Regions from separate parts of the Streptomyces sp. NBC_00442 genome, predicted to be linked through region 1. Evidence: riboswitches for the same ligand, from Rfam matches in the RefSeq annotation. Region 1 holds a riboswitch; each other region holds the start of a gene.
What was found. Region 1 has a riboswitch for cyclic di-AMP ahead of OG432_RS32970 (LysM peptidoglycan-binding domain-containing protein). Riboswitches for the same ligand answer to the same signal wherever they lie in the genome.
Positions count from the first base shown of each region.

Region 1 (6,456 bases):
CGGGCGTGGCGGATCGGCCCTGCTGGCTGTCCTGGGCGTGCACGTGAACCCCTTTGGTGGTGGGACGCGATGTCCGGCCGTACGTGCATATCACCGTGGGGGTACGCCGGTGAAGGTACGGAAGGGCAGCCGCAGGGGCACCGACGGGGCGCTCGCGGTGTGATGGGCGAAGAGCGTCACCGCGCCACGGACCCGTCCAACTGGATTCGCCTCAGCGGTGATTGATGTCGGTCTCCGGGGGCGGTGCGAACGGCGCGGTGAGCGCCGCCTCCTCGACCGTCGCGACCGGACGGACCAGCGCGTCGAGCCCACCCGCGGCGAGCACCCGCAGATGCCATGGCCGTACGCACACCACGCCGAGCCGGCCGCCGCGCTCCCGGATCCTGCGGTGCGCCCGGAAGAGCAGCGTGAGGACGGCACAGTCGAAGAATTCCACGGGCCGCAGGTCCACGACCACGCGGGCGCCGGGCGGCTGGGTGGCCGCGTCGAGATGCACCCGTACGTCGGGGGCGCTGGCCAGGTCGACGGTGCCGTGGACCTCGACGACCGTGACTCCCCGGACCAGATGGGTACGGGCGTGGCGGCACCGCTCCGGAAGCAGGCCGGGCGGGAGCGGCACGGGGGCCGAGACGGACGGCCGAGCGGTGGTTCCCATGGCAGCTCCCGGTCCAGCAAGGGCCCCCGGGGGGTGCGGGGGGGCACGGTAATCGGGCAGTCACCGTGGTCCGGGTGACGCCTTACCACCCTAGGAACAAGCACGCCTGCAGAAACGTGCAGCCTTGAGATTGTTCATCCCGGCGGGTGAACCGAAGTTGCGCCGCCGCCGCGCGGAGGCCCGACGGTACGGCCGGACGCCCTCCTCACGTCGAGGGCGTCCGGCCGTCTTGCGTGTTCGGTCCGCGGCAGCGGGCTCAGTAGGCGCCGAAGACGTTGTCGATCGAGCCGTAGGTCTTGGCGGCGTAGTTGCACGCCGCGGTGATGTTGGCGATCGGGTCGTAGAGGTCCGTGGAGGTGCCGGGCACGTGGAAGGCGGTGAACGTGGGCTGGATGACCTGGAGGAGTCCCTTGGAGGGGGTTCCGGCCACCGCGTTGGAGTCCCAGTTGTTGATCGCCATGGGGTTGCCCGAGGACTCCCGCATGACGTTGCGGTAGATGCCGTCGTAGGTGCCGGGGATGCCCTGCTGGGCCATGATGGCGAGCGACTGCTTGATCCAGCCGTCGAGGTTGTTGGTGTAGGAGGCCGTGCTCGCCGTGGTGAGGGTGGCCGGGCGCGCGGAGCGGTCGGCCCGGTCGGCCGAGGCGTCGCGCGCGGTCGTGGCGGCGGCCGGGGCCGGGCCACCGACGGTGAGCCTGATGCCGGGGCGGATCACGGCGGGGTTGCTGCCGATGACGCTCCGGTTGTCCTGGTACAGCTGCTTCCAGCCACCGCTCACCTTGAGGGCGTCGGCGATCCGGGAGAGCGAGTCGCCCGAGACGACGTCGTAGCTCAGGGGAGCCGCCTTCACCGCCGTGACCGACTTGGCGGCCGCGGCGACGCTCGCCACCGTGGCGGTGTGGACCGACGCGGGCGCGGCGGCGGCCGTGGTCGCGCCGATCACCGGCATGGCGAGTACGGCGCCGCCCGTACCGGCGACGGCGAGGCCCCGGCTGAACGAGCGGGACTTGGGGCGGCGGTGCTTGCCCTTTGCAGGCATGGTTTTTTCCTCTCCGTCGCCTGCGAGGTGAGCTGTCGGGTTCGGACGGGAGATGTCCGGCCGCGATGCACGCGACTTCACCCCAGCCGTTCCGGAAATCCGGACCGGCGGCTTACCTGGGTCCCCCGCTCCTGCCCTACGTGTCTGGGAGGTACCGGACGGTGGCAGGATTCGGCGTTCCATCCGGATTGACGGTGAACGTAAACGAAGGGGCCGAGCGGAAACAAGGCCAGAATTCATTGCGCATGATCCGGAATATTGATCCACGGAAATCCATGCCCCTGGGACACCCCCGCCGAATCCGTCAACTCTCTTGAAAATGAACCCGAATGACCCTGGGGAGCTTTCCTGACAGCCCGTCGGGCGAGTGACCCAATTCACTCGGCCATCCGGGAACCGAACGCCGTATTAGCAAAAGCGGCGAGGCCCACCCATTAGTCCCAATATGGACATTTCTCGGCGCGCGACGGTAAATCCCATAATGCTCCATTTCGGACACTAGGGACTTTTGTGTGCGCAGCCGACCGAGGGAGGGTGGGGGGGCTTCGCTCCGACGATCTCTGCGCGAGGTCTGCGCGAGGTCTGCGCTAGGTCTGCGCGGACTCGGTGGTGGCCATGGCCAGGGAGGGCCAGACGTCTCCTACCCCCGCCTTCCCGCCTTCTGGAGCACCGCGCCCCGCACCACACCGCATGCCGTCACGGACCCCCTCACACGGGGGAAGGGTCCTGGCGGCGGATCAGACGGCCTGAGACCATGGGCAATTCGGCGCCGCAGGGTCACCGCCGTTGGCTTGTCCCGCACAACTCGCGCCCCGACCAAGGAAGAACATGAACGACATCGCTGAATTCAAGAACATTCCGCCGACCACGCTCGCCGATCTCCTCGGGCGCAAGCAGGTCATGGATATCGGAATTCGCCCTTTGTGGTCACCGGTTCCGCGGGTCGCCGGTCCCGCATTCACCGTTCGGTGTCCTGCGGGTGACAACCTCATGCTGCACGCGGCCATTCACCGCGCCGAGCCCGGTTCGGTCATCGTCGTCGAATCGGGCGACCTGGACTACGCGCTCGCCGGCGGAAACGTGTGCGCCGTCGCCCAACGCCGGGGCATCGCGGCCTTCGTGGCCGACGGAGTCATTCGCGATCTCGCAGAGGTACGCGAGTTGGGCTTCCCCGTCTTCGCCCGTGGCGTCATTCCCGTGCCGGGCGCCAAGAAGGCCGTCGAGCCGCTCAACGTGCCGGTGCTCTGCGGCGGAGTGCGCGTGAGTCCGGGCGATGTCGTGGTGGCCGACGAGGAGGGCGTCGTGGTCACGCCGCACGCCCGCAGGGAGCAGGTGCTCGTCGACGCGCGGCGCAAACTGGCCAAGGAGGCCGACGAGTCGCTCGACGCGTGGGAAGCGGCGCACCGCAGCCGCATCGACGTCATCCTGAGCGAAGGCGGATTCGAAGACTGAAGGGCGGTCAGGGTTGAGGGGCAGCACTCAACCACCGTGCACGCGGCGCGGGTTCAGGGGGGAAGCCCCCCCGCAGCCCGCCGGGTCAGACCGTGCCCACCTCGCGGACGAGTTCGAGGCCGAGCGCCCGGTCCAGATGGGAGAACGTCTCGAACTTGGCCCCCTCGGGCACCTCGGCCGTCGTCTCCAGGTCTTCCAGAAGGCGCAGGACGGCGGCGGTGTCGAGGCGGCCGTCCAGGGCGGCGCGTGCCGCGGCCTTGAGGTCGGCGGGGATCGGCTTGGACGGCCGTGCGGCCCAGTGCGCCACGGCGCGCCGCCACCGGCTCAGTGTGACCGCCGCTTCGCCGATCGCGCCGGCCGTGGCCGTGACGGGCTCCTCGTAGGCGTGGCCGAGCAGGAGCAGGCGTACCGCCAGTGGATCGAGACCGTCGAGCGGAGGCAGTGCTGCTTCGCCGATCCGCAGGCAGGCGCTGCTCGCCCCCTCGTACGTGCCGCTGGTGAGGTGGACGCCGGGCGGACCGCCGAGCGCTTCGGCGATCGCCGCCGCATCGCCCTCGGCGTCGGCCGGGCGGAGCCCGGTGGCGGCCGCCGAGTAGGCCGGTCCCGTCCACCCCACGAGCACGGCCCGGCCCCGCAGTTCGACGACGCGGGCAAGGACGTCGGCGATCAGCAGCACCCGAAGTCCCGTCCCCGCATCGCCGTCGGCGGGGGCATGGGCGCAGATGCGCAGCGGTCCGGGTCCGGCGAGTTCGTCGACGATTCTCAGCACGTCGCCGAGCCTAGGGGGTCCGGACCGCTCTGGACACCGGTGCGACACCGGTGCACGTCCGCCCGCACCGGCCGACTCCGTCGCAGCCCCGTCGACCGGCTTCCCGTGGACGCGGACGGGCCGCCCTCGACATGCCCGCTTCAGGCCAGCAGCGGCTTCAGGGCGCCGCCTCGGAGCCGGGTGACGAGCGGAGCCGCGTACCGGCGCGCGGACCACGACACCACGAACGCGACCACCCCTCCGACGACGAACGCGACCAGCACATCGTGCGGATAGTGCGCGCCGACGTACACGCGCGAGGCACCCATGACGAGTGCGGCCATCGTGGCGACGGCGCCGAGGCGGCGGTCCACGAAGAACAGGGCGACCGCCGCCGCCGCCACGACCGTGGTGTGGTTGCTGGGGAAGGCGTAGTCGTCCAGCGGCGGGCACTTCTCGATCAGGAAGTCGTGCGGAAGCGCCCGGCAGGGGCGCGGCTCCGTGAACACCGACTTGACCGCGTCGTTGACCCCGTACGCGAGCACCATCGCGACCGGCGCGGCCAGTGCCGCCGCCATCACCGGGGCTTCCTTGCGCCGGGCGATCCACCAGCCGACGAGCATGAACACCGCGAACAGGGCGACGCCGTAACTGGTGTAGGCGAACACGGGACCGTTCAGCCAGTGCGTGTGCCGGGCGAAGTCGGTGATGTCGCCGTACAGGCCACCGTCGATGGACGCCCCGTCCAGGGCCGACGTCGTGGAGGTGGGACTCGTCATGGGATGCGCTTCTCCGGAGGTTCGGTGGGGGCACGACGCGCCCGGCCGGACACGGGGCAGGCCGAGGAGGGGTCCTGCACGTGACGGCCCGGCGTGCGGGACATGAACGTCTACAGGCTCGTAGACGCTACAGGGTCGGGATCGGTTGCGTGGCGGGCACGGTCCGGTGCGCCTCGGCCCCGATCCGCCCCGTCGGCGGCGCTCAGCTCCACAGGGCGTGGGCGAGCGCCACGCCCAGGAACACCGCGCCGAGCCCGGCGGCCACGCTGACCACGACGTTCGCCGCGGCGTGGAACGTGGCCCCGGTCTCGGCGAGCCGGAGCGTTTCGTAGGAGAACGTCGAGTACGTGCTCAGGGCCCCGCAGAGGCCGGTGCCGACGAACAGGTTCACCTGCGAGGACGCGGCGCCCGCGGTGACCGCGCCGGTGAGCACCCCGAGGATGAGGCAGCCGGCTGCGTTGACGATCAGCGTGCCCCAGGGGAAGACGCCGTCGTGCCTCTTCTGCACCGCGCGGTCGGTGAGGAATCGCAGGGGGGCACCGATCATCGCCCCCGCCACCACGAGCAGCCAGCTCATCGGGTCCGCTCCCCCAGGACGCGGCGGGTGGCCCACACGGCGCTCCACACCATGACGAGAGCCACCAGCAGGGTCAGCGCCATATAGGCCAGGCCGGTGCCGGCCTGTCCGTCGGAGAGGAACTTCTGGATGTCGACGGCGTACGTCGAGAAGGTGGTGAAGCCGCCGAGCACGCCGGTTCCGAAGAAGGGACGTACGAGCCTGTGCGCTGCCCACACATCGGTGACGACCACCATGAAGACGCCGATCACGGCGCAGCCCGCGGCGTTGACCAGCAGCGTCGTCCAGGGGAACGAGCCGGGCGCGGTGGGCCACAGGAGTGCGGCTCCGTAGCGGGCGGCGGCTCCGACGGCTCCGCCGAGTGCCACGACGGCCACGACCGGGGTGAGCCCCTGTGCGGCATCGCCACCCCGTGGAAGCAGGTCCGGGTCGATGTCGGGCGCGGCGTCGGGGTCGATGTCGGGCGCGGCACCCAGCTCCCGGCCGGCACCGGCGGCGCCGTGGCGTGCTGTTCCTTCGGGCATTCCTCTCCTACCTGCGCTGGCAAGTAGGGACCGTCGGCGGCGCGGATGCCGCGGTTCGGGTACGGCGGGCCCCACCGCCGCGCGGCGGACACGGGGGCCACCGCTGGTCCCAGGCTAGCGCCCGCGATCGCCCGCTCGCCAACCGGCTCCGGCACGAACCCGAGGTCAGGGGCCCACACGGCCGGGCGGTGGGGGTGATGCCGGAGGCGGCGGTGGAGGTGGGGGTGTGGGTGACGTCGGCGGTGGCGGTGGCGGTGGCGGTGGCAGGGAGCCTAGGCCGGGTGCCGCGTCCGGCCAGACCAGCAGGACCGGGCAGGGCGCGTGGTCCACGACGAACCGGGTCGCGGGTCCCAGACTGCGGGGGCCCAGGTGCGCGCGGTCGCCGTCGCGGGCGCAGACCAGGAGGTCGGCGCCCTCGGCCGCCCGCACCACCTCCCGCTCGGCGCGGCCGTGCGGTGCCAGACGGCGGGCCGGACGCCCCAGGCGCTGCTCGGCCTCGGCGAGGAGGTCGTCGGTGGCCGCCCGGGAGAGGCCTTCGAGGCGGGTGCCGGGATCGCGCTCGCGGTGGCCGCGCCCCAGGAGTCCGGCGAACGCGCCGTGGGCGGCCTCGGCCACCGCGTCGTCGGTGACGTGCAGGAGTACGAGGTCGGCATCGGCGGCGGCGTGTTCGCGCGCGGCGTCC
Region 1 is NZ_CP107918.1:7,323,047-7,329,502, reverse strand. Features, by position in the region: gene OG432_RS32980 (eCIS core domain-containing protein) at 1-43, opposite strand, end outside; gene OG432_RS32975 (anti-sigma factor antagonist) at 212-655, opposite strand; gene OG432_RS32970 (LysM peptidoglycan-binding domain-containing protein) at 912-1,694, opposite strand; cyclic di-AMP (ydaO/yuaA leader) riboswitch at 1,697-1,881, opposite strand; gene OG432_RS32965 (RraA family protein) at 2,523-3,146, shown strand; gene OG432_RS32960 (hypothetical protein) at 3,232-3,915, opposite strand; gene OG432_RS32955 (phosphatase PAP2 family protein) at 4,056-4,673, opposite strand; gene crcB (fluoride efflux transporter CrcB) at 4,876-5,250, opposite strand; gene crcB (fluoride efflux transporter CrcB) at 5,247-5,774, opposite strand; gene OG432_RS32940 (universal stress protein) at 5,940-6,456, opposite strand, start outside.

Region 2 (6,456 bases), 3.9 Mb from region 1:
TGTTTCAAGTGCCGGGCCTCTTCGCGTGCCCGGACTCCCGCGATCCGTGGTTGACCTTGACGCAACGTCAAGATCTAGCGTGGCCGGTGTGAACGGCAAGGAGTGGTCGATCCAGGAGATCGCCAAGAAGGCCGGGACGACGAGCCGGACCCTGCGTCACTACGGGGAACTCGGCCTGCTCGCCCCCAGCCGGATCGGAAGCAACGGCTACCGCTACTACGGTCAGGACGCCCTCGTCCGGCTCCAGCGCATCCTGCTCCTCCGGGAGCTGGGCCTCTCGCTGCCCGTGATCGGCGAGGTCCTGGAGGGGGAACGCGATCCCGCGGCCGCCCTGCGGACCCATCTGCGCCTGCTCGAACAGGAGCGCGAACGCATCGCGCGGCAGATCGCCTCCGTACGGACCACCTTGCACAAGACCGAGGAGGGAGAGGAGCTCATGGCCGAGGAAGTGTTCGACGGGTTCGACCACACGCGGTACGAGGAGGAGGTGAGCCGGCGCTGGGGGCGGGCCGCCTACGAGAAGAGCGACCGCTGGTGGCGCTCGCTCACCGATGAACAGAGGCACGGATTCCGGCGGGAGCACGACGACATCGCCCGCGACTGGGGCCGGGCGTGCGCCGACGGCGCCGCCGTCGACGGCGAGGCGGCCCAGGACATCGCCCGGCGCCACGTCGCATGGCTGTCCACCACCACGGACATCGGCAGGTCGTACGTGACCGGGCTCGGCCGGATGTACGTCGACGACCCGCGCTTCGCCGCCACCTACGACCGGCACGGCGAGGGCACGGCCGTGTTCGTGCGGGACGCCCTCGCCGTATACGCGGAGCGCCACCTCACCGACGGCCCGGCCGGGCGGGGCGGATGCGCGGAGTAGTCTCACCTGCACGATGAGTGAGCACACGGAAACGGCTGCTGCGGGTCGGCGGCGTACGGGAGCAGCGGCGCGGCGGGATGTGCCTGCCGTGCCGCTGCTCCCGCTCGTCCTCTGCGCCCTCGGCGTCCTCTGCGCGCTGGTCCTGAGCGGGTGCCGGGAACCGGGCGGGACCATGCCCGTGTCCGTGCCCCTCACCGTCGAGATGGTGCCCGCCCGGCCCTCGACGCTCCCCGCGGGGTGCCGCCTCAACCGCGGCGGCTGGGCGGAGCTGCCCTGCGTACCCGATCAGGACGCCCACCACCGCCACACCAGAGGAAGCTGCGCCCGGGGCCGCCCGGGACCCCACCGGTGCCGGCTGCGTTGACGACCCGAGGGGCCCGCGCGGCCGGGCCGGCACCCCGTTGGGCGCGCCCGAGTCGCCATCGGGCTCGGCAGGGGCCAGTCTGGACTGGTGCGGCAGCGAGCAGAAGGCGAAGGGCGCCTGGTACGGGCGCTACCCGTGCTCCTGGTTCTCGTGGGCTTCGCCTTCGATGCCTCCACCCCGCCCGAGCTGACCGCCGCCGCGCTGTTCGCGGGCGCGCCGGTCGCCGCGGCCCCGTTCTACTCGGAGCGTGGCACCGCGGCCGTCGGGCTCGGTTCGGTCGCCGCCGTCGTGGCGCTCTGGTTCATACACGACCTCCCCGACCTCGGCGAAGGCGCGAGCGAACTGTTCACCGTGCTCACGGTGAGCGCACTCGCCCTCGTCATCAACCGCATCCTGCGCCGCAGCGGCGAACAGCTGGCATCGGCCCGGGTCATCGCGGAGACCGCGCAGCGCGCCGTGCTGCCCACGCCCGCGTCCCGCATCGGCGGACTGCACGTGGCAGCGCGGTACGAGGCCGCTCAGGCGGACGCCTTCATCGGCGGGGACCTCTTCGCCGTGCAGGAAACCCCGTACGGGGTCCGGCTCATCGTGGGCGATGTCCGTGGCAAGGGACTCCAGGCGGTGGAGGCCGTCGCCGTGGTGATCGGCGCGTTCCGGGAGGCCGCCGAGCAGGAGTCCTCCCTGGAGGCGGTGACCCAGCGCCTGGAGCGGGCGCTGGCCCGCGAGGGCACCCGGCGCGACCGGCTCGACGCCGTCGAGGGGTTCACCACGGCGCTGCTCGCCGAGATCCCGCGCGGCGACGGCACCGTACGCCTGGTGAACCGGGGCCACCCCGAGCCGTTCCTGCTCCACCCGGACGGATCCCTCGACGCGGTCATGCCGGCCGAGCCCGCGCTGCCGCTCGGCATGTCGGACCTCGGTGTGTGGCCGGACCGCGCCGAAGTCCGCCCCTTCCCGGCCGGCACGACGCTGCTGCTCTACACCGACGGGCTCTCCGAGGCGCGCGACGACCGGGGGGTGTTCTACAACCCCGGCGCGCGTCTGCGGGGCGCCATCTTCCCGGGGCCCGACGAGGTGCTGGACGCGCTCGTCGACGACGTACGCCGCTACACCGGCGGCGGCGCGAGCGACGACATGGCGCTGCTCGCGGTGGCCCGCCCGGCCGAAGGGCAGCCCGACCGGCGCCGCACGGTGAAGATCGTGAAGTAGGGGAGGCGGCACGGGGGCGGGCGTTCACCGCGGGCGGGTGTTCACCGTGGGTGCCCGAAAGGTCTCGCTGCGCATAACAATTGACACACCGTCAGGATGTGGATGTTTAAGCGAGCGTGACGGAGGAGACAGTGAGGGGCCGTCAACTGGCCCGGTTTGCCCCGGCAATCGCCGCTAAGTCCGGGCCAAGGTCGTTAACGATCAGTGGGAACGGCTTGGAATCCGGTCCCGCTGTCTATTAACGTTCGATAACGCAGCGCGGCCGTCCCAGCCGCCGCAAAGGCGGCACCGTGCGCATGCGCCGAATCCCGAAAGGGAACCGGGGAACCACCAACTTGGGGTGAATCGGACGTCCGTCATGGGCGCTCGTAGGAGACCTTCCTGCTCCGAACCCTCCCCCCGGGCCTCAAGGGCCAGGGGGGATCCCCACCGCTACCGGTAGGCGGAGACGGAAGGAAAGGAGCGCCTCTCCATGGCGTCCAACGAGCCTGCCCTCGACACCCCCGCCCCCTCCGCGGTGCTGTACGGGGACGCGCCCGGCGAGGACGAGAGCTGGGAGGAGTGGGACCCGACCGAGGAGTCCGTACGACCGCTCCGGGGCCGGCACAGAGTCGCCAAGCAGCGCGGCGGGCTCGCCCGCAGCTCCACCGTCCTGGGGGTCGGTGTCATCGCGGCGGTCGGCGCCGGCGGCATGGCCACCGCGCAGACCAAGCCCCCGGTCTCCATATCCCTGCCCGACTCCCTCACGGACAACCTGCCCGACCTCGGCTCGCTGCCGGGCGTGGGCAGCCTCGTCCCGCACGGCGGCGGGAATGGGGGCGCGGCCGACGCCGCGGACGCGGACGGCCACGAGACCGCGGCGGCCAGGGCCGACCGGAGGTTCGCCGCCGCGCCACTGAGCATGGCCGGGCTCACCACCACCGAGGCCGAGGCGGGCGCCACCGACGCGGGGGAGGCGCTGCGCGCCCGCATCCTGCGGCAGGCCGAGCAGCAGAGGGCCGGGGCCGTCGCCGAGGCGAAGGCGGCCGCCGAGAAGGCCGCGGCGGAGAAGGCGGCCGCGGAGGCCAGGGCCAAGCAGGACGCCGCCGAGGCCAAGGCCGCGGCCGAGAAGAAGGCGGCGGACGAGGCCGCGGCGAAGAAGGCGGAGGCGGAGCGGCTGGCCGTGCTGGCCGCCGCGTACTCCCTGCCGGTCGGCTCGTACACCCTCACCTCCACGTTCGGCGAGGCCGGTTCGATGTGGTCCTCGGGCCACCACACCGGCCTCGACTTCGCGGCGCCGACGGGCACGCCGCTCAAGGCGGTCCACTCCGGGACGGTCAAGTCGGCGGGATGGGCGGGTGCGTACGGGTATCGCACGGTCATCACGCTGGATGACGGCAGCGAGCTCTGGTACTGCCACCAGTCGTCGCTCGCGGTGAGCGTGGGGCAGAAGGTGTCGACGGGGGACGTGATCGGGCGCGTCGGCGCGACCGGGAACGTGACGGGCCCGCACCTCCACCTGGAGGTGCACACCCCGTCCGGCACGGGCATCGACCCCATGACGTGGCTCCAGTCCAAGGGGCTGCATCCCTGAGGGGGCGACCCCCAGGGGTCCGGGGCGGAACTCCGGGGGATTTCGGTGAGTGGAATTCGCTGGGTGGACTCATCCGGCATTCGCGGCGCAATCGAATCAATCCGTGACCCTCATTTCATCGGCAAAGTTCCTGTCATTGCTCCCTGCGCTAGCGTGGCCCCGGCCTTGTCGGGGTCCACGTCTTGCATTCCCTGGGGGGAACATGGAAAACAAGGACACGCCTCTCGCAGTCCCCGAAACGGAACTCCGCATTCTTTGGTTCTTGTACCAGGGATATGAGGATGCCCGCGTCGCACGAGTCATGGGGCTGAGTCACCGCACCGTCCAGCGCCATGTGAAGAAGTTGATGGACCGGGCGGGGGTGGCCAGTCGGCTCGCTCTCGGCGCGCGGGCCCAGGAGCTGGGGTGGCTGGGGCCTCGGCCGTGCGCCGCGCAGCGGCGAGGTCTGCGGTCGGTGGCGTAATTACGTCATGGGAATTGATGCCGAGTGAATCGAGGATTCCTCGACTAGATTGCCTCGCGTCATCACCGAACTCCCGGGAGTGCTCATGAGAAAGCGTACGGCTACATGGATGGCGACGGTCGGGCTCGTCGCATCGGGCGTGATATTCGGAGCGGCGCCGTCCGCCTCCGCGGCCAACTGGGGATGCCCCGGCTCCCAGGTGGACTCGTATACGAGCAGGAACTCGGCGGGTGAGACGCTGAGCCACACCTATCTCTTCTACTCCAGTGCGTCGAACGGCACCGACTGCGCGGTCACCGTAGCCGCGAAATACGCCGGGAAGGCGTACGAGCTCGGGGTGGACATCTGGACCTCCGACTGGGTTCAGCACGACGGTGACCTCGGCAATTACGCTTCTTATGCCGGGCCGGTGAAGATCACCAACACGAACGGAAAGTGCCTGAACCTGGAGGCGACCGTAGGCAACGGGCCGATGCACTCGAACGGCGAGGTCATCGGCGGTGGCAACTGGTACGGCGTGCACTGCGGATAGTCCGACCCGACTGTTCCGTCGTCGCCGCCCACCGGGGCTGCCGCGCAGGCACGCGGAGCCGGAAGCAGGCACGCGGAGGCGGAATAGGCGGCGCAGTACGGGGGTTGGGGTCGCCATGACTTCTCTTCGCGCGCTCGGCGGCTCCGACCTCGCCGTCTTCCCTCTCGCTCTCGGCGGCAACGTCTTCGGCTGGACCGCCGACCAGGACCAGTCCTTCGCCGTGCTCGACGCCTATGCCGCCGGCGGGGGCAACTTCGTGGACACCGCCGACGCCTACTCGAAGTGGGCTCCGGGCAACTCGGGCGGCGAGTCCGAGACGATCATCGGGAAGTGGCTGGCCGCCCGGGGCAACCGGGACGGCATGGTCATCGCCACGAAGGTCGGCTCGCACCCCCGGTACGAGGGCCTCGCCGCGACCACGATCAAGGCCGCCGCCGAGGAGTCGCTGCGCCGCCTCGGGACCGACTACATCGACCTGTACTACACGCACTTCGACGACACCTCCGTCCCCGTCGAGGAGATCGTCACCGCCCTCGACCAGTTGGTGAAGGACGGCAAGGTCCGGGCGATCGCCGCCTCCAACATCTCTCCGGAGCGGCTTCAGGAGTCCCTCGACTTCTCCGACCGCGAGGGCCTCGCCAAGTACGCGGCGCTCCAGCCGCACTACAACCTCGTCTCCCGTGGCACCTACGAGGGCGCGCTCCAGGACACCGCGTCGCGGGCCGGTCTGGCCGCCGTCCCCTACTTCGCGCTCGCCTCCGGCTTCCTCACCGGCAAGTACCGTCCGGGCCGGCCCGTGGACAGCGCGCGGGCCGAGGGCGCGGGCAAGCACCTGGACAGCGAGCGGGGCCGCACGGTGCTCGCCGCGCTCGACCGGATCGCCCAGGAGCACGACGCCGAGATCGCCACCGTCGCACTGGCCTGGCTGGCCGCCCGGCCCACCGTCGCCGCGCCCATCGCCTCCGCCCGCACCGTGGAGCAGCTCCCGGCGCTGCTCGCCGTCGCCGACCTGGAACTGACGGACGCGCAGATCTCCGAGCTGACGGCCGCCTCCGCGTAGGCCCTCCTCACAGGGCCGGCGCCGGCCCCCGGCCCCGGCCGTCAGCGCAGGTAGGGATTGCGCGGGGCGTACTGGGCCGGCCCCGCCGCCGGGCCCGGCTGTCCGTACGGGGCGTACCGAGGGGGCGTGCCGTACCGCGGCTGCGGGGCGTACTGCGTGGGTGTGCCGTACGGCGTGTGCTGGGGGTACTGCGCGTGCTGGGTGTAGGGGTGCGGCGGGCCAGGCTGTGGGGGCATCCAGATGCGGCCCGTCGCTCCCGCCGCGTACAGCAGCGCCGGGCCTGCGACCGGCTTGCGCTCCCACAGATGGTGGAGCAGCTCCTGCTCGCGGGCCGCGAAATCGGGCCCGGGGCCGGTGGCGCCCGCGCTCCGGTACGCCCGG
Region 2 is NZ_CP107918.1:3,440,086-3,446,541, reverse strand. Features, by position in the region: gene OG432_RS15530 (MerR family transcriptional regulator) at 89-874, shown strand; gene OG432_RS15525 (PP2C family protein-serine/threonine phosphatase) at 1,326-2,447, shown strand; cyclic di-AMP (ydaO/yuaA leader) riboswitch at 2,737-2,907, shown strand; gene OG432_RS15520 (M23 family metallopeptidase) at 2,920-4,020, shown strand; gene OG432_RS15515 (LuxR C-terminal-related transcriptional regulator) at 4,223-4,483, shown strand; gene OG432_RS15510 (hypothetical protein) at 4,593-5,015, shown strand; gene OG432_RS15505 (aldo/keto reductase) at 5,131-6,075, shown strand; gene OG432_RS15500 (PrsW family intramembrane metalloprotease) at 6,117-6,456, opposite strand, start outside.
Region 2: linked by a shared signal. The riboswitch ahead of OG432_RS15520 (M23 family metallopeptidase) and the one ahead of OG432_RS32970 (LysM peptidoglycan-binding domain-containing protein) in region 1 are both predicted to bind cyclic di-AMP.

Region 3 (6,456 bases), 5.8 Mb from region 1:
CAGGCGTCGTACGTCAGGAGACCGAGCGATTCGGAGTTGCCGAGGATCGCCACGCGCGGGCCCGCCGGCAGGGGCTGGCCCGCGAGGAGCAGGCCGGCGTCGACGAGTTCGGTGACCGTGCCGACGAGGATGACGCCGGCCTGGCGCAGCAGCGCCGAGACCGTGGCGTCCGGCACCCGGGTCACCGGAACGGCGTGGCCCGGCGGGGTCGTGCCGCTGTGCCGTGCGCCCTTGACCACGACGACGGGTTTCGCGGCGGCCGTGCGGCGGGCCAGGCGGGTGAACTTCCGCGGGTTGCCGATGGATTCGAGGTAGAGCAGCACGACATCGGTGTCGGGGTCCTCGTACCAGTACTGGAGGAAGTCGTTGCCCGAGACGTCGGCGCGGTTGCCGGAGGAGATGAACGTGGACAGGCCCGCGCCGCGCCGGTAGAGCCCGGACAGCAGGGCGATGCCGATCGCACCGGACTGGGTGAACAGGCCGATCCGGCCGGCGGGCGGCGCCTCGGGCGCCAGCGACGCGTTCAGCCGTACGCCGGCCGCGGTATTGATGATCCCGAACGCGTTGGGGCCGATCAGGCGCATCCCGTACGAGCGGGCCTGGCGCACCAGCGCGCGCTGGCGCTCCCTGCCGGGCGGACCGCTCTCCGCGTAGTCGGCCGAGAGGACGACCAGGCCCTGGACGCCGTGTTCGCCGCAGTCGGCGACGGCGTGCGGCACCCGTTCGGCGGGCACCGCGATGATCGCCAGGTCGACCGGCTCACCGATCGCGCCGACGGAGGGGAAGGCGGGGACGCCGTCGAGCTCGCGCTGCTCCTCGGTGAGCGCCTGGTTCACCGCGTGGAGCCGCCCCGTGAAGCCTGCGTCCAGGAGGTTGCGCAGCACCGCCCGGCCGACGCCCCCGGGGGCGCGGCCGGCGCCGATGACCGCGACGGAGCCGGGCGCGAGCAGGCGCTGCACGGAGCGCGCCTCGGCGCGCAGCTCACGGGCGCGCTGCACGGCGAGCGACTCGGCGGTGGGTTCCAGGTCGAGGGTGAGGTGGACCGAGCCGTCCTCGAAGGAGCGCTTCTGCTGGTAGCCGGCGTCCGTGAACACCTTGATCATCTTGCTGTTGGCGGGCAGCACCTCGGCCGCGAACCGCCGGATGCCGCGCTCGCGGGCCACCGCCGCGATGTGTTCGAGCAGGGTGGAGGCGACGCCCCTGCCCTGGTGGGCGTCCTGGACGAGGAAGGCGACCTCGGCCTCGTCGGCGGGGGCGGAGGCCGGCCGCCCCTGGGCGTTGATCCGGTCGTAGCGGACGGTCGCGATGAACTCGCCGCCGACGGTCGCGGCGAGCCCCACGCGGTCGACGTAGTCGTGATGGGTGAAGCGGTGCACGTCCTTGGCGGAGAGCCTCGGGTAGGGCGCGAAGAAGCGGTAGTACTTCGACTCGTCCGAGACCAGCTCGTAGAAGGAGACGAGCCGCTCGGCGTCCTCGGAGGTGATGGGCCGGATGCGCGCGGTGCCGCCGTCACGGAGCACCACGTCGGCCTCCCAGTGGGCCGGGTACGCGGGGTCGGACGCCGTCGTCATACGGAAAGCGTACGGGTCGCGGGGCCGTACGGGGCGGGGGAAGGTGGCAAGGGCCGATCGGCGGCGCACCCGGGCCTAAAGTCGGCAGGAGCACCGTGCACCACATGAGAGACTGGTCTAGACAACCGTCAGAGATTTCGAAGGGCAACACCATGGCTGAGCGCCGCGTCAACGTCGGCTGGGCCGAGGGCCTGCACGCCCGCCCCGCGTCCATCTTCGTCCGTGCCGCCACGGCCGCCGGAGTCCCCATGACGATCGCCAAGGCCGACGGCAACCCGGTCAACGCCGCGTCGATGCTCGCGGTGCTCGGCCTGGGCGCGCAGGGCGGCGAGGAGATCGTGCTGGCCTCCGACGCCGAGGGCGCGGACGCCGCGCTCGACCGTCTGGCCAAGCTGGTCGCCGAGGGTCTTGAGGAACTCCCCGAGACCGTCTGAGCCGGCCGGCAGCACATCGGAGGACCGCGGGACCCGGATCCGGGCCCGGCGGTCCTTTCGTCTTCCTGCGCGCCCGCACGTTCCGGGCGCCGGAATGCCGCCGCTCCCTCGGTGTCGGCTGTTCATATACGGCTTGCCCGGGTACGGCTTGTCGTCCGGGTACGGCCTGTCCGAGTACGGCCTGTCCGAGTACGGCCTGTCCGAGTACGGCCTGTCCGAGTACGGCCTGTCCGGGTACGGCCTGTCCGGGTACGGCCTGTCCGGCGTGGCCCTTACGCGCGGGCGTCCGCGGTGCTGGCGCCGTGCCGCGGCGGCGCGGGGCGGCGCAGCCGGTGGGCCGGCAGGGAGCGCTCGGCGTGCTGGGCCGTGAGGGCACGGGCGCGTTCGGCGTCGTGCCGGGCCACCGCGTCGGTGATCGCGCCGAGCAGGGCCCATGCCTCGGCCGGGCGGGCCGGCGGTTCGACGACGTACATCCAGGCGACCTTGTGCCGCAACTGCGCGAGCAGCGCGATGAGTCCGGGGCTCGCGGAGGCCTGGGCCAGCGTCTCGTGGAACCAGCCCCACAAGGAGCGCGGATCCTCCCCCCGGCCGCGGCCCGCCCGCCCCTGACCCAGCCTCACCAGGCCGCTCAGCACCCGGAGATGGGCCTCGTCGCGGCGTTGGGCGGCCCGCGCCGCGGCCAACGGCTCCAGGAACAGGCGCAGTTCGAGGAGGTCGGCGGCCTCGCGGTCGGTGAGTTCGGCGACATGGGCGCCGACGTGTCTGCGGGTGGTGACGAACCCCTCGGACTCCAGCGTGCGCAGGGCCTCGCGGACCGGGACGCGGGACACCCCGTAACGGCGCGCGAGGGCTTCTTCGGCGAGTCTGCGGCCGGGCTCGAAAACGCCCGAGACGATGTCGTCGCGGATCGCCGCGCCGATGGAATGCGCCGGAACACGCACGTCCGAACCTCCGCCTGGATTCCCGCCGGATCGCGGTCGGGCGACGCCCGAGCGGCGACTGTATCGACGCCGTGTTACTTCCGGATGACGGCCGGGACCCGCGGACGCCTTCGGGCCAACGGCGAAGACCCCCGGCGCGATGCCGGGGGTCTTCGGTGTGCGCGGAGGCCGAGGCGCCTCAGACGCTCACGCCGTGCGACCGCAGGTAGGCGATCGGGTCGATGTCCGAGCCGTACTCCGGGCCGGTGCGGGCCTCGAAGTGGAGGTGCGGGCCGGTGGTATTGCCGGTGTTGCCCGAGAGGGCGATCTGGGTGCCGGGCTCCACGGACTGGCCGACGGAGACCTGGATGACCGAGAGGTGGCCGTACTGCGTGTACGTGCCGTCGTGCATCTTGATCACGACGTTGTTGCCGTACGCGCCGCCCGCGCCGGCCTCCACGACGGTGCCCAGACCCACGGCGTGCACCGGGGTGCCGATGCCCGCGTGGAAGTCGATGCCCGTGTGGCTGCCGGAGGACCACAGCGATCCGCCGGTCTTGTAGCCCGTGGACACATAGCTGTTGGCTATGGGGGCGACAAACGTGTTGAGGCGCTTGCGCTCGGCCTCGCGCGCGGCGCGCTCCTTGGCCTCGCGGGCCTCCTGGGCGCGCTGCTCGGCCCTGCGCTTGGCCTCGGCTTCGGCCTCCGCCTTCGCCTTGGCCTTCGCGGCCGCCTGCTTCTGCGCGTCGGCCTGGGCGCCGAGCTGGTCGGCGAGGGTGTCGCCGATGACGATGGCCTGGGTGAGGCCGGTGTCGGTGGTGGTGCTCGGGGCGGCGACGGCCGGGGAGGCGAGGGTGCCTACGACTCCGGCGGTGGCGAGGGTGGCGATGCCCGCGATGTTCGCGCTGCGGCGCGTCATCCGGCTGGGCGCGCGATGTTTCCCGGTGGCACGGGTGAACGCCATGGAGCGGCGGTGTCCTTTCCTTCCATCTCGCCTACCGGGTTAGCTGACGGGTTCGGAGCAGGAAGGTCTCCTACGGGCTCCCCCGCGGGCGGGGGCGTCCGATTCACCCCAGGGACTGAGTGGGTCCCCGGCTCCCCTGGCTCGCGCCATCGGGGACTCGGCGATCACTGTCCGGTGCCGCGGCTGCGACGGGTGGTGACGGACAGCGCGATTGACGCTAGACGGCTGATCTTTCAATCACCAAACAGACGCCGGTTTTTGTTGCGCACGCCACATGACAGACAGGCAACCTCTCCAATAAACCGGACATATGGGGGGACCCCGGAGGCGCGTGCGCCACCGGGGTCCCGTATGCCCCGGAAGTACGGGGCTCGACGACGCGTCAATCAGCCCGTGACGACGCTCACTTCACCGATTCCGAGCGCCCGCACCGGCTCCGCGATCTGCGCCGCGTCGCCCACGAGCACCGTGACGAGCCGGTCGGCCGGGAAGGCGTTGACGACGGCCGCCGTCGCCTCCACGGTGCCGGTCTCCGCGAGCTGCGCGTACAGCTGGGCCTGGTAGTCGTCCGGCAGGAACTGCTCGACCTGGTCGGCGAGGGTCGCCGCGACCGCCGCCGCGGTCTCGTACTTGAGGGGCGCGACACCCACCAGGTTCTGCACGGCGCTCTCGCGCTCCGCGTCCGTCAGACCCTCGGCGGCGAGCTTGCGCAGCACCTTCCACAGGTCGTCCAGGGCGGGCCCGGTGTTCGGGGTGTCGACCGAGCCGCTGATGGCGAGCATCGCGGCGCCGCCCTCCGGCCCCGAGCGCAGCACCTGGCCGAAGGAACGCACCCCGTAGGTGTAGCCCTTCTCCTCGCGCAGCACGCGGTCCAGGCGCGAGGTCAGGGTGCCGCCCAGGCAGTACGTGCCGAGCACCTGGGCCGCCCAGACCCGGTCGTGGCGGTCGGGGCCGATGCGACCGATGAGCAGCTGCGTCTGGACCGCGCCGGGGCGGTCCACGATGACGACCCTGCCCCTGTCGTCGGCGGTGATCGGCGGGACGGGGCGCGCCTTCGCGGTGTTGCCGGTCCAGGCGCCCAGGGTGTCCGCGAGGATCGCGTCGAGGTCGGTGCCCGACAGATCGCCGACGACGACGGTGACGGCCGTGGCGGGACGCACGTACGCCTCGTAGAAGGCACGCACCGCGGCCGCGTCGATCGCGGCGACCGTCTCCTCGGTGCCCTGGCGGGGCCGGGAGATGCGCGCGGTGGCGGGGAAGAGCTCCTTGGAGAGCTGCTTGGCGGCGCGGCGGGCCGGGTTGGCCTGCTCGTGCGGGATCTCGTCGAGCCGGTTGGCCACCAGCCGCTCGATCTCGGCGTCGGCGAACGCGGGGGCGCGCAGCGCGTCGGCGAGCAGCGAGAGCGCCTTGGGCAGTCGCGAGACGGGCACTTCGAGGGAGACCCGGACGCCGGGGTGGTCGGCGTGCGCGTCGATGGTGGCGCCGCAGCGCTCCAGTTCGGCGGCGAACTCCTCCGCCGAGTGCTTGTCGGTGCCCTCGGTCAGGGCGCGCGCCATGATCGTGGCGACGCCGTCGAGGCCCTCGGGCTCGGCGTCGAGCGGGGCCGCGAGGAAGATCTCGACGGCGACGACCTGCTGGCCGGGGCGGTCGCAGCGCAGCACGGTCAGGCCGTTGTCGAGCGTCCCGCGCTCGGGGGCCGGGAAGGCCCACGGCTTGGCCGCGCCCGCGGTGGGCTGCGGGTGGAACTCCATGGTCACGACAGCGTCCGTCACTGGCCCGCCTCTTCCTCTTCGTTGCCTGCCTCGGGTGCCGCGGTGGGCTCGTACACCAGGACCGCCCGGTTGTCGGGGCGCAGCGTCGCGGCGGCGATCGCCTTGACCTCGTCCGCGGTGATCTCCAGCACGCGGTCGACGGCGGTCAGGGCGAGCTGCGGGTCGCCGAACAGCACGGCGTAGCGGCACAGTTCGTCGGCGCGGCCGGCCACCGTGCCGAGCCGGTCGAGCCATTCGCGCTCCAACTGGGCCTGGGCGCGCTCCATCTCCTCGGCGGTCGGGCCCTCGGCGGCGAACCGCGCGAGCTCCTCGTCGACCGCGGCCTCGATGTCGGGGACCTCGACGCCCGCGGACGTCTTGACGTCCAGCCAGCCGAGCGAGGGGGCGCCGGCGAGGCGCAGCAGGCCGAAGCCCGCGGCGACCGCGCTCCGGTCGCGGCGGACCAGGCGGTTGTGCAGCCGGGAGGACTCGCCGCCGCCGAGGACGGTCAGCGCCAGGTCGGCGGCATCGGCCTCGCGGGTGCCGTCGTGGGGCAGCCGGTAGGCGGCCATGAGGGCGCGCGCGGGGACGTCCTCCTCGACGACCTCGCGCAGCTGCCCGCCGATGGTGCCGGGCAGGGCGCCGTCGCGGGGCGGCTGCTTGCCGTCGTGGGAGGGGATGGAGCCGAAGTACTTCTCCACCCAGGCCAGCGTCTGCTCGGGGTCGATGTCGCCGACCACCGAGAGCACCGCGTTGTTGGGCGCGTAGTACGTACGGAAGAACTGCCGCGCGTCGTCGAGGGTCGCCGCGTCCAGG
Region 3 is NZ_CP107918.1:1,489,831-1,496,286, forward strand. Features, by position in the region: gene OG432_RS06625 (bifunctional acetate--CoA ligase family protein/GNAT family N-acetyltransferase) at 1-1,571, opposite strand, end outside; gene OG432_RS06630 (HPr family phosphocarrier protein) at 1,724-2,005, shown strand; gene OG432_RS06635 (GntR family transcriptional regulator) at 2,278-2,946, opposite strand; gene OG432_RS06640 (M23 family metallopeptidase) at 3,125-3,889, opposite strand; cyclic di-AMP (ydaO/yuaA leader) riboswitch at 3,904-4,062, opposite strand; gene OG432_RS06645 (M16 family metallopeptidase) at 4,276-5,640, opposite strand; gene OG432_RS06650 (M16 family metallopeptidase) at 5,658-6,456, opposite strand, start outside.
Region 3: linked by a shared signal. The riboswitch ahead of OG432_RS06640 (M23 family metallopeptidase) and the one ahead of OG432_RS32970 (LysM peptidoglycan-binding domain-containing protein) in region 1 are both predicted to bind cyclic di-AMP.